DNA from 4 places in the Sphingomonas crusticola genome. Region 1 is predicted to be linked to each of the others. Evidence: predicted binding sites of a transcription regulator. Region 1 holds the regulator's gene; each other region holds the start of a gene.
The links. Region 1 encodes LexA, which represses DNA repair genes until DNA is damaged. Its sites were predicted from a motif close to GTTCCNCNCTTGTTCT; they were not measured.
Positions count from the first base shown of each region.

Region 2: the regulator LexA is predicted to act here: its motif matches at 4,845-4,860, upstream of DX905_RS04335 (ribonucleoside-diphosphate reductase subunit alpha).
Region 3: the regulator LexA is predicted to act here: its motif matches at 1,390-1,405, upstream of DX905_RS05530 (ImuA family protein).
Region 4: the regulator LexA is predicted to act here: its motif matches at 4,429-4,444, upstream of DX905_RS00480 (ATP-dependent helicase).

Region 1 covers NZ_QTJP01000001.1:1,755,546-1,762,788, reverse strand. The annotation lists gene trpC (indole-3-glycerol phosphate synthase TrpC) at 1-451, shown strand, start outside; gene moaC (cyclic pyranopterin monophosphate synthase MoaC) at 448-921, shown strand; gene aac(6') (aminoglycoside 6'-N-acetyltransferase) at 931-1,371, shown strand; gene DX905_RS08325 (molybdopterin molybdotransferase MoeA) at 1,368-2,546, shown strand; gene lexA (transcriptional repressor LexA) at 2,604-3,281, shown strand; gene DX905_RS08315 (VOC family protein) at 3,283-3,627, shown strand; gene DX905_RS08310 (DUF1697 domain-containing protein) at 3,639-4,154, shown strand; gene DX905_RS08305 (alpha/beta hydrolase) at 4,275-5,213, shown strand; gene wrbA (NAD(P)H:quinone oxidoreductase) at 5,295-5,894, opposite strand; gene DX905_RS08295 (pirin family protein) at 5,918-6,616, opposite strand; gene DX905_RS08290 (LysR family transcriptional regulator) at 6,734-7,243, shown strand, end outside.
Region 2 covers NZ_QTJP01000001.1:895,919-903,161, forward strand. The annotation lists gene DX905_RS04300 (TetR/AcrR family transcriptional regulator) at 1-265, shown strand, start outside; gene DX905_RS04305 (FG-GAP repeat domain-containing protein) at 255-953, opposite strand; gene DX905_RS04310 (hypothetical protein) at 950-1,594, opposite strand; gene DX905_RS04315 (MBL fold metallo-hydrolase) at 1,756-2,904, opposite strand; gene DX905_RS04320 (helix-turn-helix transcriptional regulator) at 3,043-3,288, shown strand; gene DX905_RS04325 (hypothetical protein) at 3,293-3,802, shown strand; gene DX905_RS04330 (hypothetical protein) at 3,829-4,482, opposite strand; gene DX905_RS04335 (ribonucleoside-diphosphate reductase subunit alpha) at 4,878-6,779, shown strand; gene DX905_RS04340 (ferritin-like domain-containing protein) at 7,083-7,243, shown strand, end outside.
Region 3 covers NZ_QTJP01000001.1:1,149,737-1,156,979, reverse strand. The annotation lists gene DX905_RS05535 (Y-family DNA polymerase) at 1-705, opposite strand, end outside; gene DX905_RS05530 (ImuA family protein) at 629-1,387, opposite strand; gene DX905_RS05525 (protein tyrosine phosphatase family protein) at 1,498-1,926, shown strand; gene DX905_RS05520 (ammonium transporter) at 2,060-3,520, opposite strand; gene DX905_RS05515 (P-II family nitrogen regulator) at 3,537-3,875, opposite strand; gene DX905_RS05510 (CC0125/CC1285 family lipoprotein) at 4,102-4,680, opposite strand; gene DX905_RS05505 (patatin-like phospholipase family protein) at 4,811-5,683, opposite strand; gene tldD (metalloprotease TldD) at 5,727-7,151, opposite strand.
Region 4 covers NZ_QTJP01000001.1:97,386-104,628, reverse strand. The annotation lists gene DX905_RS00510 (dicarboxylate/amino acid:cation symporter) at 1-36, shown strand, start outside; gene DX905_RS00505 (serine hydrolase) at 37-1,020, opposite strand; gene DX905_RS00500 (pseudouridine synthase) at 1,124-2,026, shown strand; gene rsmD (16S rRNA (guanine(966)-N(2))-methyltransferase RsmD) at 2,030-2,584, shown strand; gene DX905_RS00490 (MFS transporter) at 2,538-3,809, opposite strand; gene DX905_RS15880 (hypothetical protein) at 3,902-4,213, opposite strand; gene DX905_RS00480 (ATP-dependent helicase) at 4,448-6,718, shown strand; gene DX905_RS00475 (TauD/TfdA family dioxygenase) at 6,815-7,243, opposite strand, start outside.

The sequences.
Region 1 (7,243 bases):
TTCGCTGCCGTGCCTGCGCAAGGATTTCATGATCGATCCATGGCAGGTGGCGGAGGCGCGCGCTTTGGGCGCCGACGCGATCCTGATCATCGTCGCCGCGCTTGACGACGGCCAAATGGTGGAAATCGAGTCAGCCGCGATCGAGCGCGGAATGGACGTGCTGGTGGAAGTTCACGATGCAAGCGAACTGGAGCGCGCGCTGCGGCTTCGTTCCCGCCTGATCGGAGCCAATAATCGCGATTTGCGCGATTTCTCGGTCGATTTCGCGCGGACCTATGAGTTGGTCGCGCGCGCTCCCCCAGAATGCTTGTTCGTCGCGGAAAGCGGCATCGCCAGCCATGCCGATCTGGAAGCGATGGCCGCGCACGGCGTACGCGCATTTCTGGTCGGCGAGAGCCTGATGCGGCAACCGGATGTCGAGGCGGCGACGCGCGCCTTGTTGGCGGCATGACAAGGCTGACTCACCTCGACGAGGCGGGTGCTGCGCACATGGTCGACGTCTCGGCCAAGGATGTAACGCGACGCGAAGCCACGGCGGTGGGCCATATTGCCATGTCCGAACAGGCGCTGTCGGCGATGAAGGCGGGAGCACTCGCCAAGGGCGATGCGCTCGCCGTCGCGCGCGTCGCCGGGATCATGGCGGCGAAGCGCACGTCCGAGCTGATCCCGCTGTGCCATCCGCTGCCGATTTCCTCGGTCAGCGTTGAACTGAGTTTTGCCGACACCGGCGTGGATTGCAGCGCGACCGTTGCGACCACCGGACAGACGGGCGTGGAGATGGAGGCGCTTACCGCCGTGTCGGTCGCGTTGCTGACGCTCTACGACATGGCCAAGGCGATCGACCGCAGCATGGTCATCGGTCCGGTACGGTTGCTCGCCAAATCGGGCGGCCGATCCGGGGACTGGCACGCGGAGGGCTAAGCCGTGCGGATAGAAGGCGCATCGCACGCAACGCGCGACGCATGGCTGGCGCTGCGCCTCGCTTTATGGCCGGACGAGGATGCCGGAGCGATGGCTGAGGAAATCGATGCCATCCTGGTCGATCCCGGGGCAGGCAAGCTCGCCTGGCTCGCGCTCGACGAAAGCGCCGTGGTCGGCTTCGCGGAAGCCTCCATCCGCCACGATTATGTCAACGGCTGCGAAACCTCGCCCGTCGCCTTTCTGGAGGGCATCTATGTAGCGCCGCATGTGCGGCGGCAGGGCGTTGGCCGCCAGCTCAACGAGGCAGTGATCGCCTGGGCTCATCGGCAAGGATGTCGCGAATATGCATCCGACGCGCTGCTCGAAAATCGCGCCAGCCACGCCTTTCACGCGGCCTTGGGGTTCATCGAGACCGAGCGCGTCGTCTATTTCCGGCAGGCGCTGGCATGAACCTGCTGCCGGTCGCGGAGGCCCAGGCGCGGCTATTGGCGCTGGCGCCGCCGCTGCCGATCGAGACGCTGGCTCTGGTCGAGGCGGCCGGCCGCTGGGCCGCCGAAGACGTCGTCGCGCGCCGCACGCAACCCGCTGCCGATCTCTCTGCGATGGACGGCTATGCCATCCGCTTCGCCGATCTTCCCGGGCCGTGGCAGATGGTCGGCGAAAGCCGGGCCGGCGCCGGAAGCGATCGCGCTGTGGACGTGGGCGAAGCGGCCCGAATCTTCACCGGCGCGCCGATGCCACAGGGCGCCGACACCGTCCTGATCCAGGAGGAAGCCGTCCGCGATGCGGACCTGTTGCAATTGGCGGGGGAAGGACCGCCACGCCAGGGCGCGCATGTTCGTTGCCGCGGATCGGATTTCTTCGAGGGCGCCGCATTGGTCTCGGCGGGCGAGCGGCTCACGGCGGGGCGCATCGCCGCGGCGGCGATGGGCGGTCACGGCAGCCTGGCGGTCCGGCGTCGCCCGCGTGTGACCCTGATCTCAACGGGAGACGAGCTGGTTCCACCCGGCGCGCCGGCCGAAGGCGTGATGCTTCCGGCATCGAACGGCGTGATGCTGCAGGCCATGATCGCCGACGTTGCCGATGTTATAGATGCGGGGCTGGTGCCGGACCGGCTCGATGCCCTCGTAGCCGCCCTGACCGGGCATGAGGCCGACATCATCGTCACGATTGGCGGTGCATCGGTCGGCGATCATGATCTGGTGCGCCCGGCGCTGCTCGAGGCGGGGGCCGCGCTCGACTTCTGGAAGATCGCGATGCGGCCGGGCAAGCCGCTGTTCGCCGGACGGCTGGGCGGAGCGCTCGTGCTGGGACTGCCCGGCAACCCGATGTCGGCATTCGTGACTGCCCATCTTTTCCTGCTGCCCTTGCTCGCCCACCTCGGCGGCGCGCGCGATCCGATCCCCAAAACCGCCCCCGTGCCGCTCGATGCCCCGCTGCCGGCGGTCGGCCAGCGCGACGATTATATTCGCGCGATCATGGTCGATGGCCGTGCCCGCCCCCTCTCCAGGCAGGACAGCGGTGCCGTCGCAGCGCTGACACTGGCCGACGCATTGATCGTTCGCCCGGCCGGCGCACATCCTGCCGCTGTGGATGAACTTGTGGATATTCTGCGCGTCGCTTGACAGATATCACAACGTTTCCTACACGTTCCCTGTACGTTCCTTCCTAGGGGAAACGCTGTGCTGACCCGCAAGCAACATGAGCTGCTCTGCTTCATCAACGACCGTCTCAACGAGACGGGAGTGTCGCCCTCGTTCGAGGAGATGAAGGACGCGCTCGACCTTAAATCCAAGTCGGGCGTTCATCGCCTGATCTCGGCATTGGAAGAGCGCAATTTCATCCGCCGTCTGCCCAATCGTGCACGTGCGCTCGAAATCCTGCGCCTGCCCGATCAGATCAAGACGACCGGAACGGCGACCCCGGCCAAGGCGAATGTCGCGACCCCGCCGTCGCGCGTGATGCCGCCTGCCGCCAACGACGTGCTCGAACTGCCGCTGCACGGCCGCATCGCCGCGGGCATGCCGATCGAGGCGCTCGAGGGGCAGAATAGCCTGTCGGTGCCGGCGGCGCTGCTCGGGCCGGGCGAACATTATGCGCTGGAGGTTTCGGGCGATTCGATGGTCGAGGCGGGCATCCTCGACGGCGATTATGCTTTGGTGCGCAAGGCTGAGAGCGCACGCGACGGCGAGATCGTGGTCGCGTTGATCGACGATAGCGAAGCGACGCTCAAATATTTCCGCCACGAAGGCTCGATGATCCGGCTCGATCCGGCCAATCGCAGCTACGATCCGCAGCGTTATCGTCCGGGTCAGGTGCGGATCCAGGGCAAACTCGCCGGCCTGCTGCGGCGCTACTGACATGGCCGATCTGCCGCGTCCGGACTTTCTGGAGCTGCCCGTTGCGGACGTCACCGCGGCACAGGCCTTTTATAGCGCGGCCTTCGGCTGGACCATGACCGGCTTCGGCCCGACCTATGCGTGCACCTTGACGGGTGACGTCGATATCGGGCTGCAAGCGGACCCGGCCGAACAGACGCAGGCGCCGCTGATCGTGATCCAGGTCGCGGATCTGGAGGCGGCGCTGGCTGCGGTCGAGGCGGCGGGCGGCGCGGTCACCCGGCCGATCTTCGCTTTCCCCGGCGGGCACCGCTTCCATTTCCGCGATCCCGACGGCAACGAACTGGCGGCGCACAAACCCGATTGAGGGAGGCAAAAGTGACTGCCTATGTCGCCCTATTGCGTGCGGTGAATGTCGGCGGCACCGGCAAGCTGCCGATGACGGAACTGAAGGCCATGTGCGAGGCGGCCGGTCTGGCGCAGGTGCGCACCTATATCGCCAGCGGTAATGTTGTCTTCACCAGCGACAAATCCGAAGCGGCCGTGCGCGCGTCGATCGAGGCCCCGCTTGAAGCCTATGCCGGCAAGCGCGTGGGTGTGCTGGTCAGAACGGCGGCGGAAATGGCGGAAACGCTCGCGCACAATCCGTTTGCCGACAAGCCGGGCAATCGCACGGTTGCGTTGTTCGTGGACCAACCGATCCCAGGCGATGCTCTCGCGAGCGCCAAGAACGTCAAGGATGAGGAGATGCGGCTGGGCAAGCGCGCAATCTACATTTTCTACGGCGACGGCATGGCGGACTCGCGGCTGGCGATCCCGGCCGCCAAAACCGGTACAGCGCGCAACATGAACACCATTGCCAAGCTGGCGGAAATGGCGGCCGCGCTCGGCTAAGTCCGTCGCGGACATCCAGTCCGGGGAATGCGCGGCGCCCCGCACCGTCTTATTGCCTCGACCGGGTTACGCCGTCATTCTCCCCGAAAAGAGAGAGGCGTCTTGATAGACCGGAGAAACGTGCTGATTCTTGCTGCGGCGAGCGCATCGGTGGGGGTGGCGGCCGGCCCAGTTCCCGGTGATCCGACCGAGATCCTGCCGCTGTGGCCGGCATTGCCGCCCGGCGCCCCGGCCACCCTGCCGCCGGAGCGCTTTATCGAGCGTGCGACCGCAGGCCAGCCGCACGATCGCTATGCCGAGCAGATTGCGCGTCCCACCATCACCGTGTTCCGCCCTCAACGACCGAACGGCAATGCGGTGCTCCTCGTGCCCGGGGGCGGCTATCACCTCGTGGTTACCGACAAGGAGGGCTACGAGACCGCACGCTGGCTGAATGCACGCGGCATCACCGCCTTCGTGCTGCGGTATCGCCTGCCGGGCGGCGGCTGGGCGCATCGCGCCGACGTGCCGCTGCAGGATGCGCAGCGCGCGATCCGGCTGGTCCGCGCGCATGCGGCCGGTTTTCAGATCAATCCCGAGCGGGTGGCAGTAATGGGCTTTTCCGCGGGCGGCCATGTTGCCGCATCGCTCGCCGTTCGCCATGCGGCTTCCGTCTACGAGCCAGTCGACGCCGCCGACCGGCTGTCGGCGCGCCCCGATGTCGCGGCATTGCTCTATCCGGTCATCAGCATGGGCGAACATGCGCATCCCGGCTCGCGCGACGAACTGCTCGGCAAGGCGCCGGCGGCGGCGGACGTTGCGGCATATTCACCCGATCGCACCGTCGGCGCGGGCACCCCGCCGACCATCCTCGTCCATGCCGTGGATGACGATGTCGTGCCGGTCGAGAACAGCCTGGCGATGTTCGGGGCGCTACGCGCCGCGCATATCCCTGCCGAACTGCATGTCTTCGAAAAGGGTGGTCACGGGTTCGGCTTACGCCTCCCGCAGACCAATAGCGCGGCGCGGTGGCCCGACCTGTTCCTCGCCTTCGCCCAGACGCATGGCTTCATCGGCTGACGGGGAATTCGCCTCGCCGCCCCGCTTGCGCGGGGCGACGAGGGAGCGAGGCCGGGAAGGGGGGCACCCGGCCTCTAACGCTTAAGCAAACAGCTTGTTGGCGATCTCGGCGACATGCTTGCCCTGAAAGCGGGCGCCATCGAGTTCGACCTGGCTCGGCTGGCGGCTGCCGTCGCCGGCAGCGATGGTCGTCGCGCCATAAGGCGTGCCGCCATGAATCTCGCTCAGGCCCATCTGGCCGCCGAAGCTGTACGGCAGGCCCACGATCACCATGCCGAAGTGGAGCAGATTGGTGATGGCCGAGAACAAGGTCGTCTCCTGCCCGCCATGCTGGCTCGCGGTCGAGGCAAAGGCCGATCCGACCTTGCCGTTGAGCTTGCCGCTCGCCCACAGCCCGCCGGCCTGGTCGAGGAAGGCGGCGATCTGCGATGGCAGGCGGCCGAAGCGGGTCGGCACGCCCAGGATGATCGCATCATAGTCAGCGAGATCGCCGACGCTGGCGATCGGCGCTGCCTGATCCAGCTTGAAATGCGCCGCCCTGGCGACCTCCTCGGGCGCCGTTTCGGGCACGCGCTTGATGTCGACCGTGGCGCCGGTCTCGCGGGCACCCTCGGCCACCGCCTGCGCCATCTGCTCGATATGGCCGTAGCTCGAATAATACAGGACCAGAACCTTGCTCATCTTCAATCTCCCTGGGAAGCGGTTTAGGCGGCGTCGACCATCACCAGCTCGGCATCTTCGAGCGCGGTGACCGACAGTATTTCGGTGTCTCTGATGGCAACGCCGTCGCGGGCATTGGCGGCCACGCCGTTAATCTCGATCTTGCCGGTGGCCGGCACGAGATAAGCGTGGCGGTCGGCGCCGAGCGCATAATCGGTGGTTTCGCCCTTCTTGAGCGTCGCGCCGAGCACGCGGGCCTCGGTCCGGATCGGCAGCGCCTCGCCATCTTCGGCAAAGCCGGACGCCAGCGTCACGAACTTGCCCGAGCGATCGCCCTTGGGGAACGGCCGCGCGCCCCAGCTCGGCTTGCCGCCGCGCTGACTCGGCATGATCCAGATCTGGAACAGCCGGGTGGTCTCGTCCTCAAGATTATATTCGGCATGGGTGATCCCGCTACCGGCCGACATCACCTGCACGTCGCCCGCTTCGGTGCGGCCCTTGTTGCCGAGACCGTCCTGGTGCGTGATCGCACCCTCGCGGACGTAGGTGATGATCTCCATGTCGGAATGGGGATGCGCGGGAAAGCCGCTCTTGGGAGCGATCGCGTCGTCGTTCCAGACGCGGATATTGCCCCAGTTCATGCGCTTGGGCTCGTAATAATCGGCGAAGGAGAAATGGTGGTGCGCATCGAGCCAGCCGTGGTTGGCGGCGCCGAGCGTGTTGAAGGGGCGGACGTCGATCATGTCTATCTCCGTGCCGGGCGCTGTGCCCGACGTTCCTGACCTAGATAGTTGACGCCGCCGCATAGAAAATAGAATTGAAGGCAAGGCACCGTTTCCCAAAGTTGGTGGATAACGATCATGCGGCTTCCCGATTTCGACGCTTGGGCGATCTTCGCCAAGATCGCGCAGACCGGCTCGTTTGCCCGTGCGGCGAGCGAATTGCGCCTGTCCAAGCCGACCGTATCGAAGGCGGTGGCGCGGCTGGAGCAGAGGCTCGGCGCACCTTTGCTCCATCGCACGTCGCGTCGGCTGTCGCTGACGGAGACGGGGAAGGCCGCGCTTGGCCGCGCGGCGCGTATCCTGGCCGAAGGCGAGGCGGCCGAGGCGGAAGCGTCGGATCAGGCCGAAACGCCGCGCGGGTTGGTGCGGATCGCCGCGCCGATGTCCTTCGGGTTCGAGCATCTCGCCCCCGCTTTGCCGGATTTCCTGGCGCTATATCCCGACGTCGATCTCGATCTGCAGCTGAGCGACAGTTTGGTCGACCTGATTGGCGATGGCTTCGACATCGCGCTGCGGATCGCGGCGTTGGCCGATTCGAGCCTGCGCGCCCGCCGCTTGTGCGCGATCCGAGCGCCGATCGTGGCTGCG
Region 2 (7,243 bases), 860 kb from region 1:
CGGCATCCGCCCGGGCGCGCAGCACGATCTCCTCAGGCCGATCATCGCTGGCGCGCTCGACCTTGTTGTTAGCCACCTTTCCGCCATGGAGCGGGAGGGCCGCGTCAGGCTGCGCATGAGCCCCCTGAAAACGGCCCTCGCGATCGGCGCGATCCGCGACGGCATTGTGTGGAGCGGCCTTGCGCTCGATCGCGCGTTCGACGAGATCGAGGCGGACATCGTCGCAGCGATCTCCTGCCTGACCGAGCCGCTGCTCACAGACTGAAATGATGCGAGACCAGCGTCCAGTCGGCCCCGTTGGTTGCATCATAATAGGTGTTCTGCGCCCACCCACTGCCGGTCGATTGCCATACTGACACCGCCCCGTCCGAGTTGCGCCACAGTACATCCGAGAGCCCGTCGCCGTTATAGTCGCCAACCTGCGCAACCTGCCAGCTTGCCGCGGCGCCTGCGTTGAACTGGTTTTCCGCAAAACCGGCGCCCGTAGACGTCCAGACCGACAAGGCACCGCTATCATGGTGCCAGAGAATGTCGTCTTTGCCGTCGCCGTTGAAGTCGCCGAGACCGACCACGTGCCAGGCAAGGTCGATCGGGTTGCGTAACCAGCTATTCTCGCTGAAGCCCGCGCCCGACGCGGCGTCGGTCGCCGTCCAGGTTGAAAGCGAGCCGTCGGTGTTGCGCCACAGGATATCGGCACGGTTGTCGCCCGTGAAGTCGGCCAGTCCCTCCACAGTCCAGCTCTGGCCGACGCTGCCGTGATAATAGCTATTCTCGATGAAGCCGGTGCCGGTCGAATTCCAGGTCGAGATCGCGCCGTCCACGTGCCGCCACAACAGGTCGTCCTTGCCGTCGGCATTGAGGTCACCGACCGCCGCGATGGTCCATTCCGTCGCAATCGGTCCGTGATTGTAGGAAATGGGGGTGAAACTGGTGTGTCCCTGATTGTCGGTCACCGAGCTCGCCCCGTACAGACCGCCAGGCTTCCATCGCTGTTGCGCCAGAGGATTGACGCATTGGTCCCCGCGAAGTTCATCGTCTCGACCGCTTTCCAGGACGGGTCGACCGTCTGGTCATTGAACCTGCCCTTGGCCTCGAAATGGAGCGACCCGGAAGCCTCGTTCGCCAGCCAAGTGCTGGTCGCGCCCGACCGGTTCAGCCACAAGATGTCGCTCAGGTGCCCGCCATCGAAGTCGTTGGGCGTCCCGCTCCTGATGCTGAAGCCGGTCGAGAAGCTCATGGCGGCCAGCTCTTGCGTGGAATAAACGATCTTAGCCCCGGTCGCGGCCTGGACGACCGTCACATCGACGATGTGATAATCGCCGCGTTGCGCGGCCAGCGAGAACCCCGCTGCATCCACCAGCGTGAACGGCGGAACATAGTGGGAAAAGTCTACCGGATCCGAGGAGGCGACGAAGCGCAATGTCGACGTCAGCCCAGTGTCGGTGAGTATGGGCCGGTCGAGGTGAATGTCGACTTCATCGTTGCGATGGTAATTGCCGGTAAGAACGACGGCGGTCGGAAAGGCCAGGCTCCTATCGAGATAGAAGGCTTGGGGTAGCTCGAACCGCGTGAGAGGCGTCGGATTGTCAGCCATGATTGCTCCTGCACCGCTTCAATAACCGCGCCTGTTCCGGCATCGGATAGGCGGTGAAATGTAGGAGCGGGCTAGGTCACCTTGCTTGCGGCGGGCAGGACAAATTCGTGAATGGGCGAAAAGGCTAACGGGCGAGCGGCTGCCGCTCATCACGCCATCACTTAGCGCAGCGGCGCCACTTCCCAATTCTGACCGACCTCGATCGCGCGGAATCGCCCTCGCGCGATGCCGCGCGCCGCCAACGTCGCGTGCAACAGCTTCGGCGGATCGTACAGGCCTTCGCTCGACAGCTTGAACGTGCCCCAGTGCACCGCCAGCGCATTGGCCGCGCCCAGCTTCTGAAAGGCATCCACCGCCTCGACCGGGCCGATATGGTTGCCGCTCATCATCTCGCGCGGCTGGAATGCGCCGATCGGGATCAGCGCCAGGCGATAGGGGCCGTCCTTGGCATCTTCCACCGGCCAGCTGCCGTCGCCCGGGCCGGTGTCGCCCGCGAAGAAAAGATTACCGCCGGGCAAGGTCACCGCGAAACCGGACCACAAGGCGCGGTTCCTGTCCCTGATCCAGCGCGAGCCCCAATGATGAACGCGCTCGATCGTCACGGTGATTCCGGGCCGCACCTGGACTCGGCCGCCCCAGTCGCGTGCCACCGCCTGCACGCCGACGCTCTTCAGGATCGTGTCATTGCCCAGGCTGGTGACGATCAGCGGCCGGTCACGCGCCCATAGCCGCTTGAGCGTCGGCAGATCCATATGGTCCCAGTGATTATGGCTGACGAGCACAAGATCGATCTTCGGCAGATCGTCGAAGGCGATGCCCGGATCGCGCACCCGCTTCGGCCCGAGCAGTCCCCAGGGGCCTGCGCGCTCGGCGTAGATCGGATCGGTCAGGATGTTGATCCCACCCGCCTGCACCAGCACGGTCGAATGGCCGATCCAGGTGACGAACATGCGCTTGGGGTCGGCCTTGGCGACGCAGCGCGCCCAATTCTCAAGCGCGCGAGCCGGTTTGAGCGGGCAGGTCACCCCCGCGGACGCGGGATAGCCGGGCTGCGTCGCCACGTGCGCCGGCCAGGGCTCCTGGTCCTTGATCGTCATCATCCGCCACGCCATGCCGAGCGGCGTGCGCTTGCGCGCACCGCCGGTGCCCTGCTCACCGTCCGGATTGAAGAAACGCTGCCCGTCGAAATGGCCGCTGACCGGCCCGCGATAGTAGATGCGATCGAAGAAGGGCGGGATCACCACCGGCACCAGCAACAGCAGGATCAAGGTGGCGAGCAGCCCGCGCCAGATCCAGCTCCAGATACGCATCAGCACCGGCTTCATCGTGGCTGCACTAGCGCGCTACCAAAACAGGGCAATGGGCCAGTTAAAATAATCGGTCTCTTGACGTTCGGGCGAATCGTTGTGTAAACGCAATATATCGTCGTTCTGACCGATGGATGCTTAGTGATATACAACCGCATTGCCCTTTTCCGCGCCGAACGCGCCGTGTCACGGCGCGCCTTGGCGGAGGCGGTCGGCGTCAACAACCAGACGATCGGCTATCTCGAGCGCGGCGACTATAAGCCCAGCCTTGAGCTTGCGATGAAGATCGCCGCCTTCTTCGGTGTGCCGATCGAGCTGCTCTTTTCCTTCCAACCCTTCGAATCCGTCGCCGACGCGCTGCGCCGCGCGGCCGCGGTGGGAGAGTGATGCCATGACCTTGCTCGAGAAAATGGACCGCGCCGTCTACGCGACCGGCATCGACCGGCTAGTGTTCATGAAGGTGAAGCCGCGCACTCTGCGCTGGTCGCCTTTGCTGGTGATCGCGGCGATGGCCGTGGGCTATGTGCTGCTGGCACAGCCGATTCTCCCGCACGTTACGCACTTCATGGCAGGGGTAGGCCTCTTTTATGGAGGCTATCTCGGTGCGTTCATTTTCCGCATCTTCGGCCCGCGGATGGTGCCCTCTATCGATGGCCCGCTCGACGAACGCGAGTTGATGGTGAAGGCCCGTGCCGGTGCCGTGTCCAGCATCATCCTGACCGTGCTCGCAATGGCCGGCTGCTTCTACATGGCGGTCGCCGTCCCGCTCGGCGCCTGGCGCCCGCACGATCCCAATCATTGGGTCGCGCTCGCCTTTGCGTTTCAGGCCTGCTTCATGCTGCTGCCCACCCTGATCGCGAGCTGGCTCCAGCCACCCGCCGTAGCTGATGACGAGGACTGACCCGCTAAGACTCCGCTCGGTCATCGTCATGGCCGGAGGAACAGATGATCCACGCTCGGATCGCGCGCCAGCGCAGCCTCCACCCGCCTGCGCGCATCATAATAAGCCAGCCCCGGGTCGCGCGGATCTTTCGCCCGCAATTGCCGCGCCTGCGCGTCATCGACGGAGGAGGCGCCAGCGACATGATCGGCATAGCCCTCTACCTTCCAGTGCGGGAAAGCGATTGCCCGTGCCAGTCCGAAATGATCGGTGATCAGGATATGCGTCGTTTCATGCGCGAGCACGTCGTGCAGCGTGCGGATGCCGCCGATGGCGCGATGGTTGCGGGCGCGGTCCGCCGCCGGATCGGCATCGTTGACGACGATCAGGTTTCGCAGCGGCCGCCGGAATGCAACCGCGCCGCTCTGCTGAAGTGCGACCAGCCGCCAGCGCCAGCCGCCGCTTGTAAGGAAGATCAAGCGCGCGACAGGGCCCGTATAAAGGGGGCTTCGCGCCGCCAGCGCATCCGCCTCGTCGAGAATCGCGCCGAAATCGGCTGGCAGCGGTCGCTCTGACCGGACCACTGTCTGGCCGAAGCGCGCCTCATAGGGGAAACCCAGGACCTGCGGCGCGTAGGCGATCACCCCGGCCAGCGTCGCGATTGCCACCGCCGCCCGTTGGGCCATCTTGAATGTCGTCACATGTCCTCCACCCGTCGCCGAAGGTTCATGGGATCCACTGTAAGATCGCGCCCTGGCCCCTGCCTACCCAGTTCTTCGCACCCGCAGCGACGCGGCGAAAAACTGACTCTTTTGTGCCCGTCAAGCGGACAATCCGCTTTGTCATAAATTAAACATCTTGTGCGGATGAATCGGGAGTGACACTATCTGTTGTGTCGGGGCCAGGGGGCGCCGGCTTCAGATTGAGATTCACCGGAGCGATCACCATATCGTTTCCGGGAGAGCCCGCCCTGTGGAACATGGGGATGGAACGGGTTCGTGCGGTCTCGATCCTTGCCCCCTCTGGCGATGCGCTTAGCATCCGGGGGCAACGTCCCCCGAGTCGAACATTGGTGGAACGGGACAGGGGACAGGCGATGGACTTTTCGAGCAACAGCGAGCGGGAAGCGAACGATATGGCCACCCTTCTGGACGTTGCGGAAACCGCCGCGGCCGAGCCTGCCGCCACCGGCAGCAAGCGCCGCGACACGCCCTTCCCGCTCGACGTCGATCATTCGCGCGACGCGCTGCTCACCGAATTCGGCAAGGATACGCTGCGCGACCGCTATCTGCTCCCCGGCGAAAGCTATCAAGATCTGTTCGTGCGCGTCGCCTCGGCTTATGCCGACGATCAGGCGCATGCCCAGCGCGTCTACGATTATATCTCGCGCCTGTGGTTCATGCCCGCCACGCCGGTTCTCTCTAATGGCGGCACCGGGCGCGGCCTGCCCATCTCCTGCTTCCTCAATAGCGTCGACGACAGCCTCAACGGCATCGTCGACACCTGGAATGAGAATGTCTGGCTCGCCTCGCGCGGCGGCGGCATCGGCACCTATTGGGGTTCGGTGCGCGGCATCGGCGAGCCGGTCGGCCTCAACGGCAAGACCAGCGGCATCATCCCGTTCGTGCGCGTCATGGACAGCCTCACGCTCGCCATCAGCCAGGGCTCGCTGCGGCGCGGCTCGGCCGCGGTCTATCTCGACGTCGCCCATCCCGAGATCGAGGAATTCCTCGAGATCCGTAAGCCCTCCGGTGATTTCAACCGCAAGGCGCTCAACCTCCACCACGGCGTGCTGCTGACCGACGAGTTCATGGAAGCCGTGCGCAACGGCACGACCTTCGATCTCAAGTCGCCCAAGGACGGCTCGAAGCGCGGCGAAGTCGATGCCCGCTCGCTCTTCCAGAAGCTGGTCGAGACCCGGCTCGCCACCGGAGAACCCTATATCGTCTTCGCCGACACCGTGAACCGCGCCATGCCCAAGCATCATCGCGATGCCGGCCTCAAGGTCTCGACCTCCAACCTCTGCTCGGAGATCACGCTGCCGACCGGACGCGACCAATATGGCGAGGCGCGCACCGCCGTCTGCTGCCTGTCGTCCTTGAGCCTCGAGACGTGGGACGAGTGGAAGGACGAGAAGGGCTTCATCGAGGATGTGATGCGCTTCCTCGACAATGTCCTGCAGGATTTCATCGACCGCGCCGAGCCGGGCATGGAGCGCGCGCGCTATTCGGCGGAGCGCGAGCGTTCGGTCGGCCTCGGCGTGATGGGCTTCCACTCCTTCCTCCAGGCGCGCAACCTGCCGTTCGAAGGCGCGATGGCCAAGAGCTGGAACATGCGCATCTTCAAGCATATCCAGGCGCAGGTTAACGAAGCCTCGATGCATCTCGCCACGGAGCGCGGGCCTTGCCCCGATGCCGCCGACATGGGCGTAATGGAGCGGTTCAGCTGCAAGACCGCGATCGCGCCGACCGCCTCGATCAGCATCATCTGTGGCGGCACTTCGGCCTGCATCGAGCCGATCCCGGCCAATATCTATACCCATAAGACCTTGTCGGGCAGCTTCTCGATCAAGAATCCTTATCTCGAGAAACTGCTGATCGAGAAGTCGAAGAACAGCGACGCGGTGTGGAACACGATCCTCGAGCAAGGCGGCTCGGTCCAGCATCTCGATTTCCTCACGACCGAGGAAAAGGACATCTTCAAGACCAGCTTCGAGATCGACCAGCGCTGGCTGATCGAACTTGCCGCCGATCGCACGCCCTATATCGACCAGGCCCAGTCCCTGAACCTGTTCATCCCGGCCGACGTCGAGAAATGGGATCTGCTGATGCTGCACTTCCGCGCGTGGGAGCTCGGCATCAAGTCGCTTTACTATCTGCGCTCCAAGTCGATCCAGCGCGCCGGTTTCGCCGGCGGCGTCGAAGCCGACAACACGCCCGAGCTTCGCCAGATCGAGGTCGAAGCCAAGGATTATGACGAGTGTCTGGCCTGCCAATAATCCCCCGGATTCTCGGCTGATCGGCCGGCGCTCTGGCCTGAAGTCACCGACACGACCCTCACCCCGGCGCAGGGCTCCCCGCAACTAGTACTTTGCGGGGGCCCGCAGGCCGGGTCCATTCCGCGGCTAGGCTTGAGCCGATTATAGGCGCGCCTGCGGCCCGATCGACGCCAGCCTTCGCCGCAGACGGTCGTGAAGGGCATCCCAAAGGCAACGCCGTACGGAACATCGACCGGGCGCCCGCGCCCGCCCGATAATCCGTGGGCGGGCGGGCCCATTCACGCGCTCGCTCGTTGAGCGCGAATGTCAGAGAGCCGTGAATTGCACCAGACGCCCGAGCCGGAGATCGTCGTCGGCTCGCGCGAGCAACTTCTGCACCTCCTCGCGGAAGCGGCCGAGATCGAGCACACGTTGATGTGCAGCTATCTCTACGCGGTCTTCAGTCTCAAGCGCGCCGGCGAAGC
Region 3 (7,243 bases), 610 kb from region 1:
GGCGAGCGCGCCGATCGTCTTCAGCCCGGCGCGGCGTAGCGCGAGCGTCACCGCCGGATCGACCTCAAGCGCCTCGACCCGCAAGGCGAGCGGATCGCCGCCGTCGCGGCCGAAACGGGCGAGCGCGCGCGCCTGTTCCGGCGTGTCGCCGAAGGCGAGCCGGGCGGTGATGCCACCCTCCGCCAGTCGTGCAGCGAGATCGGTCTTGAGACCTTGCTCGCCGTCATAACCATGGAGGCAACCGGTAATGTCGAGGATCGCGCCATCGGGCGGCGCGGCCGCGGCCATCGGCGTATATCGCGCGCAGCCGGCGACGATGCGCGCGAGCAGGCGCGCCTCGGCCTGATGATCGCGATCCAGCGCCATCAGGTCGGGCACCCGCGCGCGGGCGTCGGCGAGGGTGAGGGAGGGGGTGAGGCCAAGCTTGAGTGCCGCGCGCGACAAGGCGGTCAGCCGCATCGCATTGTTGAGCTTCTCGACGAAAACGATGGGCGGGTCTTCCCCGGCATCTGCTCGGGAGGGGGGGCATTGCGCAGCGATGGTGGAGGGCAATTGGGGGACGCTCCAGATTGCCCCTCCACCACCGCCTTCGGCGGCGGTCCCCCTCCCCGTGCCGGGGAGGAGATCATTATCCAGCCGCCAGATATCCTCCGCCATCATCGACAGCCACAAGGCGAGATAGCGGCGCGAAGCAGGCACGGTCACGATCCCACTCCAGCCGCCAGCCGGCGGACGGGGCGCCGCCGCGCTGGCGGATCAGGTCGAGCGCAAAGGCAGGCGCGCCGGGGGCATTGGCTTCCAGCGCCTGGGACAGGCATGACGCCACCCGCCAGCGCGTGGTCGCGGCGGACGGCGCCTGCGGATCGGTGGTGCGTAGCAGGATCGCGGTCGTGCCCGATCGCTCGGCAAATAAAGTGAGCCGGCGGCTGGCGGTAAGATCGAGCAGCCGCGCCGAATCCGCGGGCGCGATCACGGCCACCGCCGCCGCCGGCGAGCGCACGACATCGCCGGCGGCGCGCAGCAGGCTCTTCTCGTCGGGCGTGGTGACGAACAGGATGCGCGCGGGATCGATCCCAAGCTCCATCAGGCCGGGCGGGTAAAGCGCGCCCTGGCGCCCGCGCTCCTGCTCGATCCAGACGATGGTGCCGGAATTCCCACTGGCCCTGAGCGCCAGCATCAGCGCGAAGCCGGCCGTGCTCGGCGCATCCTCGACGGTAGCAGGCCAGAGTTCGTGCAGGCGCGCATTGGCCAATCCGCCGCCCAGCGCGGCATCCAGCGGCGCTGCGCCCAGCGCGAAGCGGACCGGCGCCGCCTGTGCAAAGCCGATGTCCGGCATAAGGCCGGTAGGGCGCTGTGGCGCAGGAAGGGGTTGCGACTCGCACGTCATCAGTTCTCTATATGTTCTCATTTTCGCTGACACTCAACGGGAGTCAAGCGCGGCTGTTCCGCAGGAGCCAAGCTGGCTATGAGGACGCCGCTAGCCACAGGGAGAGGCCCATGTTCCGCACGCTCGACTCGTCGATCTCGGTGTTCGGCCAGATCGAACCGGACGATATCGCCACCGCCAAGGCGCAGGGTTTCACCACCATCATCAACAACCGCCCTGATGACGAGCAGCCGGGCCAGCCGGATAGCGCCGAGATCGAAGCGGCGGCTCACGAGGCGGGCCTGACCTATGTCGCGATCCCGGTGGATCATTCGGGCTTCGCCGAATGGCAGATCGCGGCGATGGCGGACACGCTGGAGAAGGCGGATGGGCCGGTGTTGGCCTTCTGCCGTTCGGGGACGCGTTCCACCTTCCTGTGGGCGCTGGCGCGCAATCGGCTGGGCGACGAAGGCGAAGCGCTGATCGCGAAGGCAGCGGGGGCGGGTTATGACCTGAACTCGATCCGCCCGATCCTGACCAAGCCTTATCCGATCGAATAGGGCTTTGCGCCCACCTGATCGTTTCAGGCCTGGTCAACCCCGCCACAAAAAAGAGGCCGGCGGATTTCTCCGCCGGCCAGTCGTTCGCAGGAGGAACCCCTGGAGGGGCGGGCCGAAGCCCACCCCGATCTCGTCAATAGTGGTAGGCCCGCTCGCCATGTTCGGCGATGTCGAGGCCTTCATGCTCGACTTCCGGCGTGACACGCATGCCCCACGTCTTGTCGATGGCGAAGAAGAGGATGAAGGAGCCTATACCCGACCACAGCAGGGTGACGATCACCGCCTTGGCCTGGATGAACAGCTGCGCTCCGTAGCTGGTGTAACCGAACACGGCCGTACCAGGCTGCGAGGCATAATCGGCGATGCCCTGGCCACCCAGCGCCGGGTCGACGAGGATGCCGGTGGCGAGCGCCCCGATGATGCCGCCGATGCAGTGGATGCCGAACACGTCGAGCGTGTCGTCATAGCCAAGCTTAGTCTTCACCGTGCTGACGAAGAAGAAGCAGATCGGCGATACGATCAGACCGAGGATGACTGAACCCATCGTCCCGGCAAAACCCGACGCCGGTGTGACGGCCACCAGGCCGGCGACCACACCCGAAGCCGCACCGAGCAGCGACGGCTTGCCCTTCACGACCTGCTCGACCAGCACCCACGAGAGGCCGGCTGCGGCAGTAGCAATGAAGGTGTTCATGAAGGCAACGCCGGTGACGCCATTGGATTCGAGGTTGGAACCGGCGTTGAAGCCGAACCAGCCCACCCACAGCAGGGAGGCGCCGATCATCGTCATGGTCAGCGAGTGCGGCGGCATCGGCTCACGCGGATAACCGATACGCTTGCCGAAATACAGGCAACCGACGAGGCCCGCGATACCGGCATTGATGTGCACCACGGTGCCGCCGGCAAAGTCGAGCGCGCCCATACCGAACAGGAAGCCCACGTCGCCATTGACGGCGTCGAGCGCAGCCTTGCCCTGCAGCGCCGCGTTCGCGATGGCGTCTGGGCCGCCCCAGAACCACACCATGTGTGCGATCGGGAAATAGACCAGCGTGACCCACAGGGCGACGAACAGCATCAGCGGCGAGAATTTCACGCGCTCGGCGAAGCTGCCGACGATCAGCGCCGGCGTGATACAGGCGAAGGTCATCTGGAAGCAGACGTAAACGAGCTCGGGAATATAGACGCCGTTGGAGAAGGTTGCCGCCTGCGCATTGGCATCGACGCCCTTCAGGAACAGCTTGGACAGGCCGCCGACGAAGGGGCTGCCGCTGCTGGTAAAGGTTTCCGAATAGCCCCAGGTGACCCAAATCACCGCGACCATGCACACGATCACCAACACCTGGGTGAGGATCGAAAGCATGTTCTTGGTGCGGACGAGGCCGCCGTAGAACAGCGCGAGGCCCGGTACCGACATCATCAGCACGAGCAAGGAGGCGACCAGCATCCAGGCGGTGTCGCCCTTGTTGACGGTCGCGGCCGGAACGGGCGAGGCGGCGGCAGGCGCTGCTGCGGCCTGCGCGAGCGCGGGGTGGGACATGAGCGCTGCGACGCCCACCATTCCCAGCCCGGCCAATATCTTGGTCGAAAGCTTCATGTGTCCCCCTTGAATCCTAGAGAGCCGTCTCGTCGGTCTCACCGGTGCGGATCCGCACCACCTGACCGACGTCGAGCACGAAGATCTTGCCGTCGCCGATCGCGCCGGTGTTGGCGGATTGCTGCACCGCCTCCACCACCCGCGGCGCGAGATCGGCGCTGCATGCGACCTCGACCTTGATCTTGGGCACCATGTTCGTGCTGTATTCGGCACCACGGTAGATCTCGGTCTGGCCCTTCTGGCGGCCGAAGCCTTTCACTTCGGTGACCGTCATGCCCTGGACGCCGAGCGCGGACAGAGCCTCGCGCACGTCGTCGAGCTTAAACGGTTTGATGATGGCTATTACGAGTTTCATTCCACCTCCCTGCTCATTCCCCGATGCTGCAACGCAAAAAGCGTGCCAGCATGCGCAGCGAGGGCGGCGGGAGGATACGGAATGTATTACCGCTCAGCCGTTAGGCAGAATCGTCAACGTGCTGCTTTTTTAGGCAAGCGGCTCCGGGTGCGGCGATCGCCACGCGTCCTATCAAAACGGGCGATCGCATGAGCCCGCGGGTGGCGGCCCGCCAGCGGCCGCAGCCTCATCGCGGGGTCTGGACGCGCGATGCGAGATTGGCCAGCACGGCTCGCGCGTCAAATGCGCGCGGATTGTCGGCAGGCTTGGGCCCGCGGCCGGTGACGATCTCGGCCGTCGCCTCGTAACGGGTCACAGTAGAGATATCGATATTGCCGCCCCAGAAGGGATCGCCCCAATAGGGATCCCAGCCACGCCAGCCGAAGCCGCGGCCACGATAGCGCCAGGAGGGTCCCCAATAGCCCCATGGGCCCGAGGCGAACGGCTGCGAGACATAGGTATTGCTGTTCCGGTCGGTATTGCGGTCCGCCATGACGAACCAGTCGAAACCGCGATCGACCGTTAATTGCGCCGCGCGATAGAGAAGGAAGGTCTCGACGGTGTCGCGCGATGTCATTGAATTGCCAGAGAAGCTGACGCGGAAGCGGTTCGGCTCGATCTGTATGTCGCTATAGCCGCCCGCCAGTGACCCCGGCCGCGACAAAGGCTGGTAAGGTGTCGGCGTGGCGCAACCGGTCAAAGCCAGCGAAAGGGCGACCAGCGCAGTGCTGCATTTCGCGACGATTGGTAATTTGCTCTGCACCATCTTCACTCCTGTGCGATGATGACGCCAACGATGGCGCTTCCCAGCGGTTCCGCTTTGATGATCGAAAATCGCTAAATATCAAGCAGTTCTCTTAAGTCAGCGCACCCGGTGTCGGCAGCCACGCGCTTCGCTATTCAGCCTCTTGCGGCAAGGGATCGGCGAACGACGCGGCGTCGAGGCAGGCGCGGATCGCGGGCAAAGCTGCGGTCGCGGCTTCGCGGCCGAGCCGGATCAGCTCAGCGGCGCGGGTGAAGGCTCCGGTGCTGATGTGACCGGCGGGGATCGCGATCATGACTTCGGGCGGATCGAGCGCGACCGCGAGGCGGGTCTGCTGCGTGACCATCATCAAAAAGGCCGAACGCAGCGTGCCCAGCGCCGAGCGTTGTCCGTCATGCGTGCTGGCGCGGATATAGCCTGCATAATCGCCCATCAGATCGATCGCGACCACCGGACTGTGGGCGGCAAGCGCGCGGGCGGCGGCGATCGGCACGTTGGCGACCATACCGCCATCGATCAGCAGGCGGCCGTCGCGCGCGATCGGGCGGAAGATTCCGGGCAGGCCGATCGAAGCCTGGACGGCACTGATCGCCGCGCCCGAGGTGAGGCGGACCTCCTCGGCGGTCTCGAGATCCGCGGCTATTAGCGCGATCGGGATCGGAAGGTCCTCAAGCTGCAGCCCGGCGAAATGGGTCGTCAGCTCGCGCGCGATGCGCCGCCCACCAAGCCAGGCACCGCGCCCGAGATGGGGGTCGAGGTAAGCAAGCACGCGACGGTGGGTGGCGCCAAGTGCGATCGTTTCGAGAATATCGAGCCTGCCTGTGACAAAGCATAAGGCGGCAAGCGCCCCGATCGAGGTACCGGCGACGGCATCAACCTTGATCCCTTCCTCCTGCAGCACATCCAGCGCGCCGATATGCGCCCAGCCGCGCGCCGCTCCGCCGCCTAAGGCGAGCGATACTCCTTTGCCGCGGGCTGCCGGAGCAGGGGGCGAGAGCTTCGTCACGGACGGCGAGAAGCCGAGCCTCTCGCGCAAACGGGAGAGGACGTCAGGCAGCGGTGCCGCCGACGGTGAGCCCGTCGATCAGCAAAGTCGGCTGGCCGACGCCGGCGGGCACCGATTGCCCGCCCTTGCCGCAAATCCCGACGCCTTCGTCGAGCGCCATGTCGTTGCCGATCGCGGCGACCTTGGTCAGCACGGTCGGGCCGTCCCCGATCAGGGTCGCGCCCTTGATCGGCGCGCCCAACTTGCCGTTCTCGATCTTGTAGGCTTCGGTGCAGCTGAACACGAATTTGCCGCTGGTAATGTCGACCTGCCCGCCGCCGAACGACTTGGCGTAGATCCCGTTCTTGACGCGGCTGAGGATCTCGGCCGGATCGTCCTTGCCGCCATGCATGAAGGTGTTGGTCATGCGCGGCATCGGCGCGTGGGCGAAGCTTTCGCGGCGGCCATTGCCGGTCGGGGCGACCCCCATCAGGCGGGCATTGAGGCGATCCTGGATATAGCCCTTGAGGATGCCGTCCTCGATCAGGACGTTGGTCTGGGTCGGCGTGCCTTCGTCGTCAATGGTGAGCGAGCCGCGCCGACCTTCGATCGAGCCATCGTCGACCACGGTCACGCCCGGCGCCGCCACGCGCTCGCCGATGCGGCCGGCGAAGGCGCTGGTGCCCTTACGGTTGAAATCGCCTTCCAGGCCATGACCAACCGCCTCGTGCAGCAGCACGCCTGGCCAGCCGGGGCCGCACACGACCGTCATCTCGCCGGCGGGGGCGGAGACGCTCTCGAGGTTGACCAGCGCTTGGCTCAGCGCCTCGTCGATGGCGCGGTTCCAGGTCGCCGGCTCGAACAAACGATCGTAAAGATAACGGCCGCCGAGGCCGAAGAAGCCAGTCTCGCGCCGACCATTCTGCTCGACCACGATCGAGACGTTGAGGCGGACGAGCGGGCGCACGTCGTGCGCGACAAAGCCGTCGGGACGAACGATCTCGACCACGCTCCACGATCCGGACAGGCCAACGGACACCTGCTGGACGCGGGGATCGCGTGCGCGGGCGGCGGAGTCGACCTCCTGGCAGAGCGCGACCTTGCGTGCGAACGGAATGGCGGAGAGGGGATCGTCGCCGGTGTAGAGCTTGGCGTTGGTCCGGCGCGGCGGGGCGGCGCGGCCGGGCTGGGCCGGGTCGAGCAGGGTCATCGTCTCGGCGGCGCGGATGATCGCCGCCTCGCTCACCTCGTTGGCATGGGCGAAGGCGGTCGTCTCGCCGGAGAGGCCGCGCAGGCCGAAGCCTGCCTGGGTATTGAAGTCGGCGGTCTTGAGGCGCCCGTCGTCGAAGCCGAAGGATTCGCTGGCGATATATTGGAGGTAGAGCTCGCCATCGTCGCAATTGCGCAGCGCGTCGCCCGTCAGGCGGATCGCGGTTTCGGGATCGAGATCGCGATAGAGGAAGCGGCGGGGATCGGCGAGAATGGTCATGGGAAGGATATAGGACGTGACCTAAGCGGCGTCACCCTCGTTCCCCCGCCGAAGGCCGGGTGCAGCATCATATAATGCGGCGCGGTGGCGCC
Region 4 (7,243 bases), 1.7 Mb from region 1:
GGCAAATCGAAGCCGGCCGCGATTACGGCCGGCTGATCAGGGCGCCGTTCCCCAGCTCAACTTGGGCAGGCCGACCGCGCTGAATCGATCGTAGAGCAACCGCGCGAGCTGAGCGATGCTGCGATCGCGCTCCCATTCCGAGCGCATGCCTTTGGCGAAGATGGCCAGCGCGAGGCGATGGCCGTTCGGCAGGCTGACGATGCCGACATCGTCCGACACGCCTGCGAGCGTGCCCGTCTTGTGCGCGACCGGCGTGCCGGCGGGCAGCATGCCCTTGATACGGTGCGGGCCGGTGACGCAGCGCCCCATGACTTCGAACAGATAGCGCGTGCTGTCCGGGCTCAGCAGCACGCCCTGGTGCAGCTTGGCCAGCAGCCCGACCATGGCCGTGGGCGTGGAGGTATCGCGCGCATCGCCGACGAAGGCCGGATTGACCTCGCCATCGTCGGTCAGCGTCGCGGATTGCGCCACCTCCTGCGGGGTCTGCGGGAGATTCGCGGCGACGCGCCGGCTGGGGCGACCGCGATCGTCGAGCACGAGCCGCGCGATCGTGCGGTCCATGCGCTGGCCGCGGATGCCGGCGCGGTTCAGCCAATTGTTTACTGCCTGCGTCCCGCCGACGGCCTGCAGCAAGATGTCGGCGGCGCCATTGTCGCTGCGGATCAGCATCAGTTCGATCAGGCGGCGTGCGGTAAGCACGGTTCCACCCCGCCGATACAATTGATCGAGATCGAAGCGCCTCCGATCGACGCCGGCGAGATAGGTCGCGGCGATCGCGACCTTGACCGTGCTTGCCATCGGGAACGGGTCGCGGGCGGCATAGGTGAAGCTCTCGCCTGTATCGAGATCGGTCGCGGCGATCCCGATCCGGCCGTTGCCACCGGCAGCGATCGTGGCGAGCTGCTCGGCGAGCGTGGGAAATGCGGCGGCCGCCGGGACCTGCGCGCTGAGCGGGAGCGGGAGCGCGAACGTGGTCAGCAAGGCCAGGGCGCTTAACCGATGCCACTTCGATACGCTCACTCAGACACTCCGTCGCCGTTACCTACCTCCACAGAATCGACGAATCGTCATGGCCGCAAGCTTTTTGTGGGAAGCCTGCGCCGCGATGGTCTAGAAGCGCGACGTGTCCCAGTCCCCACCCGAAACCAACCCTGCCCCCCGCCCTGGGCGCGAGCCGCAGCGGATCGCCAAATTGCTCGCGCGCGCCGGCGTCGCCTCGCGTCGCGAGATCGAGCGAATGATCGAGGCACGACGGATCGCGATCGACGGCAAGCCGATTGAAACCCCGGCGACGATCGTGACCTCTCTCCAGGGCGTGACCGTCGACGGCCAACCGGTCGCGGCACCCACCGCGGCGCGCCTGTTCCTCTATCACAAGCCCGCCGGCCTGCTGACCGCCGAGCGCGACCCAAAGGGCCGCCCCACCATCTACGACAAATTGCCGCGGGATCTGCCGCGGGTCGTGCCGGTCGGCCGGCTCGACTTGAACACCGAAGGGCTGCTGCTCCTCACCACCGACGGCGAGCTGAAGCGCCAGCTCGAATTGCCATCGGTCGGGGTCGAGCGTGCCTATCGCGCCCGCGCTTACGGCAATGTCAGCCAGGCGCAGCTCGAAGATCTGATCGACGGCATCGAGATTGAGGGCGTGCGCTACGGATCCATCGACGCCAATCTCGAGCGGCGAACCGGCGCCAATGTCTGGGTCGAGCTGCGGCTGCGTGAAGGCAAGAATCGCGAAGTACGTCGGGTGCTGGAGCATCTGGGGCTGCAGGTCAGCCGGCTGATCCGGACCGCCTACGGCCCCTTCATCCTCGACGATTTGCCGGCGGGCGAAGTCGGCGAGGTCCGCCAGCACGATCTCGCCCAGTTCCGGGCAACGCTCAAGAATCCGGGCGCGGGCCCGAAGCCCGGCCCCAAGCCGCCGGCCTCGGTCAAGCGAGCGGGCGCCCCTGCCCCGCTACCCGGCGGACGGCGTGGCCGTCCGCAACGCCGAACCGGGCCGGCGCCGTCCAAGGGCAAGGCCTGACCGATGCGTATCGTTGCAGGTCAGTGGCGCGGGCGGGTGCTGCGCGCGCCTTCGGGCGAGACTACGCGGCCGACCGGCGATCGCACGCGCGAGGCGCTGTTCTCGATCTTGACCAGCCGGCTTGGATCGTTCGAAGGTCTGGCGGTGGCGGATATCTTTGCGGGCACGGGCGCGCTCGGGCTGGAGGCGATGTCGCGCGGGGCGGCGAGTTGCACCTTCGTCGATCATGATCGCGAGGCGGTGAAGGCGATCAAGGCCAATATCGCGATGCTGGATGCGCGGGCGGATGTCATCGCCAGCCCGGTCGCGTCGCTCGGGCCGTCGCGGCGTGCCTACGATCTGCTGCTGTTCGACCCGCCTTACGGCAGCGGCGGCGCAGGCGCGCTGATCGAGCGGCTGACGCGGCTGGGCTGGGCGAGCGAAACGGCCGTGGCGACGGTCGAGACGCACAAGGACGAGACCGTGACCGCCGAAGGCTGGACGCTCGAGACCGAGCGCAAATACGGCCAGGCTAAGCTTTCCGTGCTCGCCCGAGCGCAAATAGCGCAACCAGACTGATCAGGGCGGCACCGCTGCAATAGAGACCGACCGACGTCAGCCCACCATGCTTCACGAGCACCTGAGCGACGGTCGGGGTAAGCCCGCCGCCGAGAACGCCGGCGACATTGAATGCCATCGACACGCCGGTATAGCGCACGCGCGCCGGAAACAGGCTCGGCAGCCATGCGCCGAGCGGCCCGTAGACGAAGCCCATCATCGTCAGCGCCAGTGCCAGGAAGACGAACACCAAAAGCAGCGAACCCGAGCCCATCAGCGGGCCCATCAGCAGCCCGGCGAACATCGTGCCGACGCAGCCCGCCATCAGGACGCGGCGCTCGTCGAAATGCTTATCGGCGAACCACGCGGCGGCGTAGATACCCGCGGCCATGAATAGGATCGCGCCGAGCTGGACGCCGAGGAATTGCTCCATCGAATAGCCCAGCGTCCTGGTGCCATAACCGAGCGCGAAGGCGGTCGCGACGTAGTAAAGCGCGAAGCAGGCGATTGCGCCGATCGTACCGGTCGCGAGCGCGCTGAAATGGCGCGACAGCAATTCGCCGAGCGGGATGGCGGGCGGCGGCGCTTCGGCCAGCGAGGCCGCGAATTCGGGGGTCTCCGCCAACTTAAGCCGGATCCATAATCCGACACCGACCAGCAAGGCCGACAAAGCGAACGGGACACGCCAGCCCCAATCGTGGAATTGCGCGGGCGTGAGCGTGGCCGCGAGGATGAGGAACAGGCCGTTGGCGGCGATGAAGCCGGCGGGTGCACCGAGTTGGGGGAACATACCATAGCGTGCGCGGTAGCCTGGGGGCGCGTTCTCGACCGCGAGCAGGGCCGCCCCGCCCCATTCCCCACCGAGGCCGAAGCCTTGACCGAAACGCAGCACGCACAGGAACAGGGCCGCGATCCAGCCGGCGGTGAGATAAGTCGGCAGAAAGGCGACGAGCGTAGTGGAGATGCCCATCGTCAGCAGCGAGGCGACGAGGGTCGACTTGCGGCCGACGCGGTCGCCGAAATGGCCGAAGAAGATCGAGCCCAGCGGGCGGGCGACGAAAGCCACGCCGATAGTGGCGAAGGACAACATCTGTTGCGCGGTGGGCGACGCGGTCGGGAAAAAGAGTTGCCCGAACACCAAAGCCGCAGCGGTGGTGTAGACGTAGAAATCGTAGAATTCGATACCGGTCCCGACCAGGCTCGCGACCAGCACGCGCCGTGTCGAAGGCCTTGCCGCACCTGTCATATCCCCACTCCCACAGCGGCTCGATGCCGTCGGGAGTGGGGATTGGCTTGGCCGGCGGCGGCGGTCAACCGCACGCGCGCCGATTCATGGTCTTAGCGGCGGCGAGCGCGGCCTTCATGCTGGACGCAATGGTCGTGCACGGTGCGAGAGCAGGCCGGGTAGCTCGACATGTCGGCCGTCGTCGGGGTCGGCATGGCGTTCATGCCGGCGCTCGGCGCTGGTGCCGCCGTAGTGTCGGCCGCAGGCGCGGTGGTCGTGCTGGCATCGGCCGGCGCGGTCTGCGTGCTCATGCTGCTGTCCGTCTGCGTCGTGGCCGGTGCCGAGGCGTCGGGCGTGGTGGTGGTCTGTGCGATCGCGGCGGTCCCGACGATCAGCGAAGCGGCGATCAGAAAAGTTGCCTTCATGGAATGACTCCTTGCTTGCCGGGCGATTGCGCCCGTTGCCCGCGCGTTTCCGGCGCGGATCGGCATGGCAGGTACGGTGTTGTCGCCGGAAAGTTCCGCCTCCGAAGCGATCCGTGGCAGGAACGGGCCGAAGTGGTCTTCGCGGTTCAAGGCGGAGTTTTTCGGAAAGGCGCGTTTCCGGTAGCGGTGCCGCGAAGGTTGCCCCGGGCGCTGCCGTTCCCTACCTGTTCGCTGGTGAGTCTCCCCGCCCCCTCCCCTAACGACCCGCCTTATCTGCGCGGATTGAACCCGCCGCAGCGTGAGGCGGTGCTGACGACCGACGGGCCGGTGCTGGTGCTGGCGGGGGCCGGCACGGGCAAGACGGCGGCGCTGACGGCGCGGCTGGCGCATCTGATCGCGACGCGGCGCGCCTGGCCGAGTGAGATCCTCGCGGTGACGTTCACCAACAAGGCGGCGCGCGAGATGCGCGAGCGCGTCGGGCGGATCATGGGCGAGGCGGTCGAGGGGATGCCGTGGCTCGGCACCTTCCATTCGGTCGCCGCAAAGATGTTGCGCCGCCATGCCGAGCTGGTCGGCCTGCAGAGCAATTTCACGATCCTCGACACGGACGATCAGCTTCGCCTGCTCAAGCAATTGATCATGGCCGCCGATCTCGATGAGAAACGCTGGACCGCGCGCGCGCTCGCCGGACTCATCGATCGCTGGAAGAATCGCGGCTGGACGCCGGCCGAGATCGACGCTGCCGAGAGCGAGGCGTTCGCCAACGGCCGCGGCCAGGAATTATACGCTGCCTACCAGACGCGGCTGAAGGCGGTGAACGCCTGCGATTTCGGCGATCTGTTGCTGCATATGCTCGTCATCCTGAAGACGCATCGCGACGTGCTGGAGCGATATCAGCAGCGCTTCCGCTACATATTGGTCGATGAATATCAGGACACCAATGCCAGCCAATATCTGTGGCTGCGGCTGCTGGCGCAGGAGCGCAAGAATATCTGCTGCGTGGGCGACGACGACCAGTCGATCTATTCCTGGCGCGGCGCCGAGGTGGCCAACATCCTACGCTTCGAGCGCGATTTCCCGGGCGCCAAGGTGATCAAGCTCGAGCAGAATTACCGTTCGACCCCGCACATCCTCGCCGCCGCATCGGGCGTGATCGCGCATAATGGCGGGCGGCTCGGCAAGACCTTGTGGACCGAGGAAGAAGCCGGCGAGAAGGTACGCGTGATCGGCGTGTGGGACGGGCCGGAGGAAGCGCGCCGCATCGGCGAGGAGATCGAAAGCGCGCAGCGCGCCGGCACCAGGCTCGACCAGGTCGCGATCCTGGTGCGCGCCCAGTTCCAGACGCGCGAGTTCGAGGACCGCTTCATCGCGATCGGCATGCCGTACCGCATCGTCGGCGGCTTCCGCTTCTACGAGCGCGCCGAGATCCGCGACGCGCTCGCTTATCTGCGCGTGATCGCCCAGCCGGCGGACGACCTCGCCTTCGAGCGGATCGTCAACACGCCCAAGCGCGGCATCGGCGACAAGGCGGTGACCAAGCTCCACCAATTGGCGCGCGCCGAGGGCCTCCCCCTCACCCACGCCGCCGCGCGCATCCTCGACACCGATGAGCTGACCCCGCAGGCGCGGCGCGCGCTCGGCAATCTGATCGGCGACATCGCGCGCTGGCGCGCCAAACTGGGCGAGCTGCCGCATGCCGAGCTGGCGCGGATCATGCTCGACGAAAGCGGCTATACCGCGATGCTGCAGGCGGAGCGTTCGGCCGAGGCCGCGGGCCGCCTGGAGAACCTCACCGAGCTGGCACGCGCGATGGAGGAATATGAGACGCTCGGCGCTTTCCTGGAGCATGTCAGCCTGGTGATGGACAATGACGCCAACGCCGACGAGGCGAAGGTGACGATCATGACGATCCACGCCGCCAAGGGGCTGGAATATGACACGGTGTTCCTGGTCGGGTGGGAGGAAGGCGTGTTCCCCTCGCAGCGTTCGCTGGACGAGGGCGGCACCGCCAGCCTGGAGGAAGAACGCCGCCTTGCCTACGTGGCGATCACACGCGCGCGGCGGCGCGCCTTCATCATGCATGCGGCCAATCGGCGCATCTATGGCCAATGGACCTCATCGATCCCCTCGCGCTTCGTCAATGAATTGCCCGCCGAGCATATCGAGAGCGAGACGACGATGAGCGGCGGCGAGAGCCTGTGGCGCGCGCAATGGAGCGAGCAGGCCGACCCGTTCGCGCATGTCGCGCGCGCACAGACGCGCGGCCCGGGCTGGCAGCGCGCGGTCGGCAAGCCGCTCGACATGAGCCCGACAAGGCTGGCGGAGGTAAAATCGAGCGCGGCGAGCTTTGCGGCCAAGCCGAGGGGCGACATTGCGCTGGGGCAACGCGTGTTTCATTCCAAGTTCGGCTATGGGCTGATCGCGGAGATCGAGGGCAACAAGCTGGAGATCGACTTCGAGCACTCCGGGCGGAAGCGTGTGTTGGATAGTTTCGTGCAGGTGTGAGCGTGAAAATGCTTTGCATCATATCGGTGTCCGGGCGCCACCACTGGACCGCGAACCCATCTCTTCATCGCCGACTTAAATAAGAGATAAGCCTCCTTAATTGTAGGTTGGATCGTAAGCATGTTCCGTCATCAACACCGTTCTTTGAAGGACGCGGCCCTTCCCCGGATGCCAGACCAGCGGCCTTGCCGCCGCGGCGCGGCGGGCATGGAGCATCCGCCAATTGTCGATGATGATATATTCGCCGGGCCAGAGAACATGCGCCCAAGCAACCTGACGGGCGATGACCTGGGAAAGCGCGGCAACTCCATGCGAATGGCTTGGAAATCTCGGGCGCATCACGTTCTCGGCATATCGAAAACACGATCTTCCCGTCCGCCGATCAATGTCTAGAAGCCGTATCGGCCGGGGCTTGCCCGAATTTCGTATGACCCACGGCTCCTCCATAAAGATTTTCGCCTGCTGTTTTGTCATGCCGATCGGAGACATATCGACCGCAATAGTTTCAACCGGAAGTCGACCGAC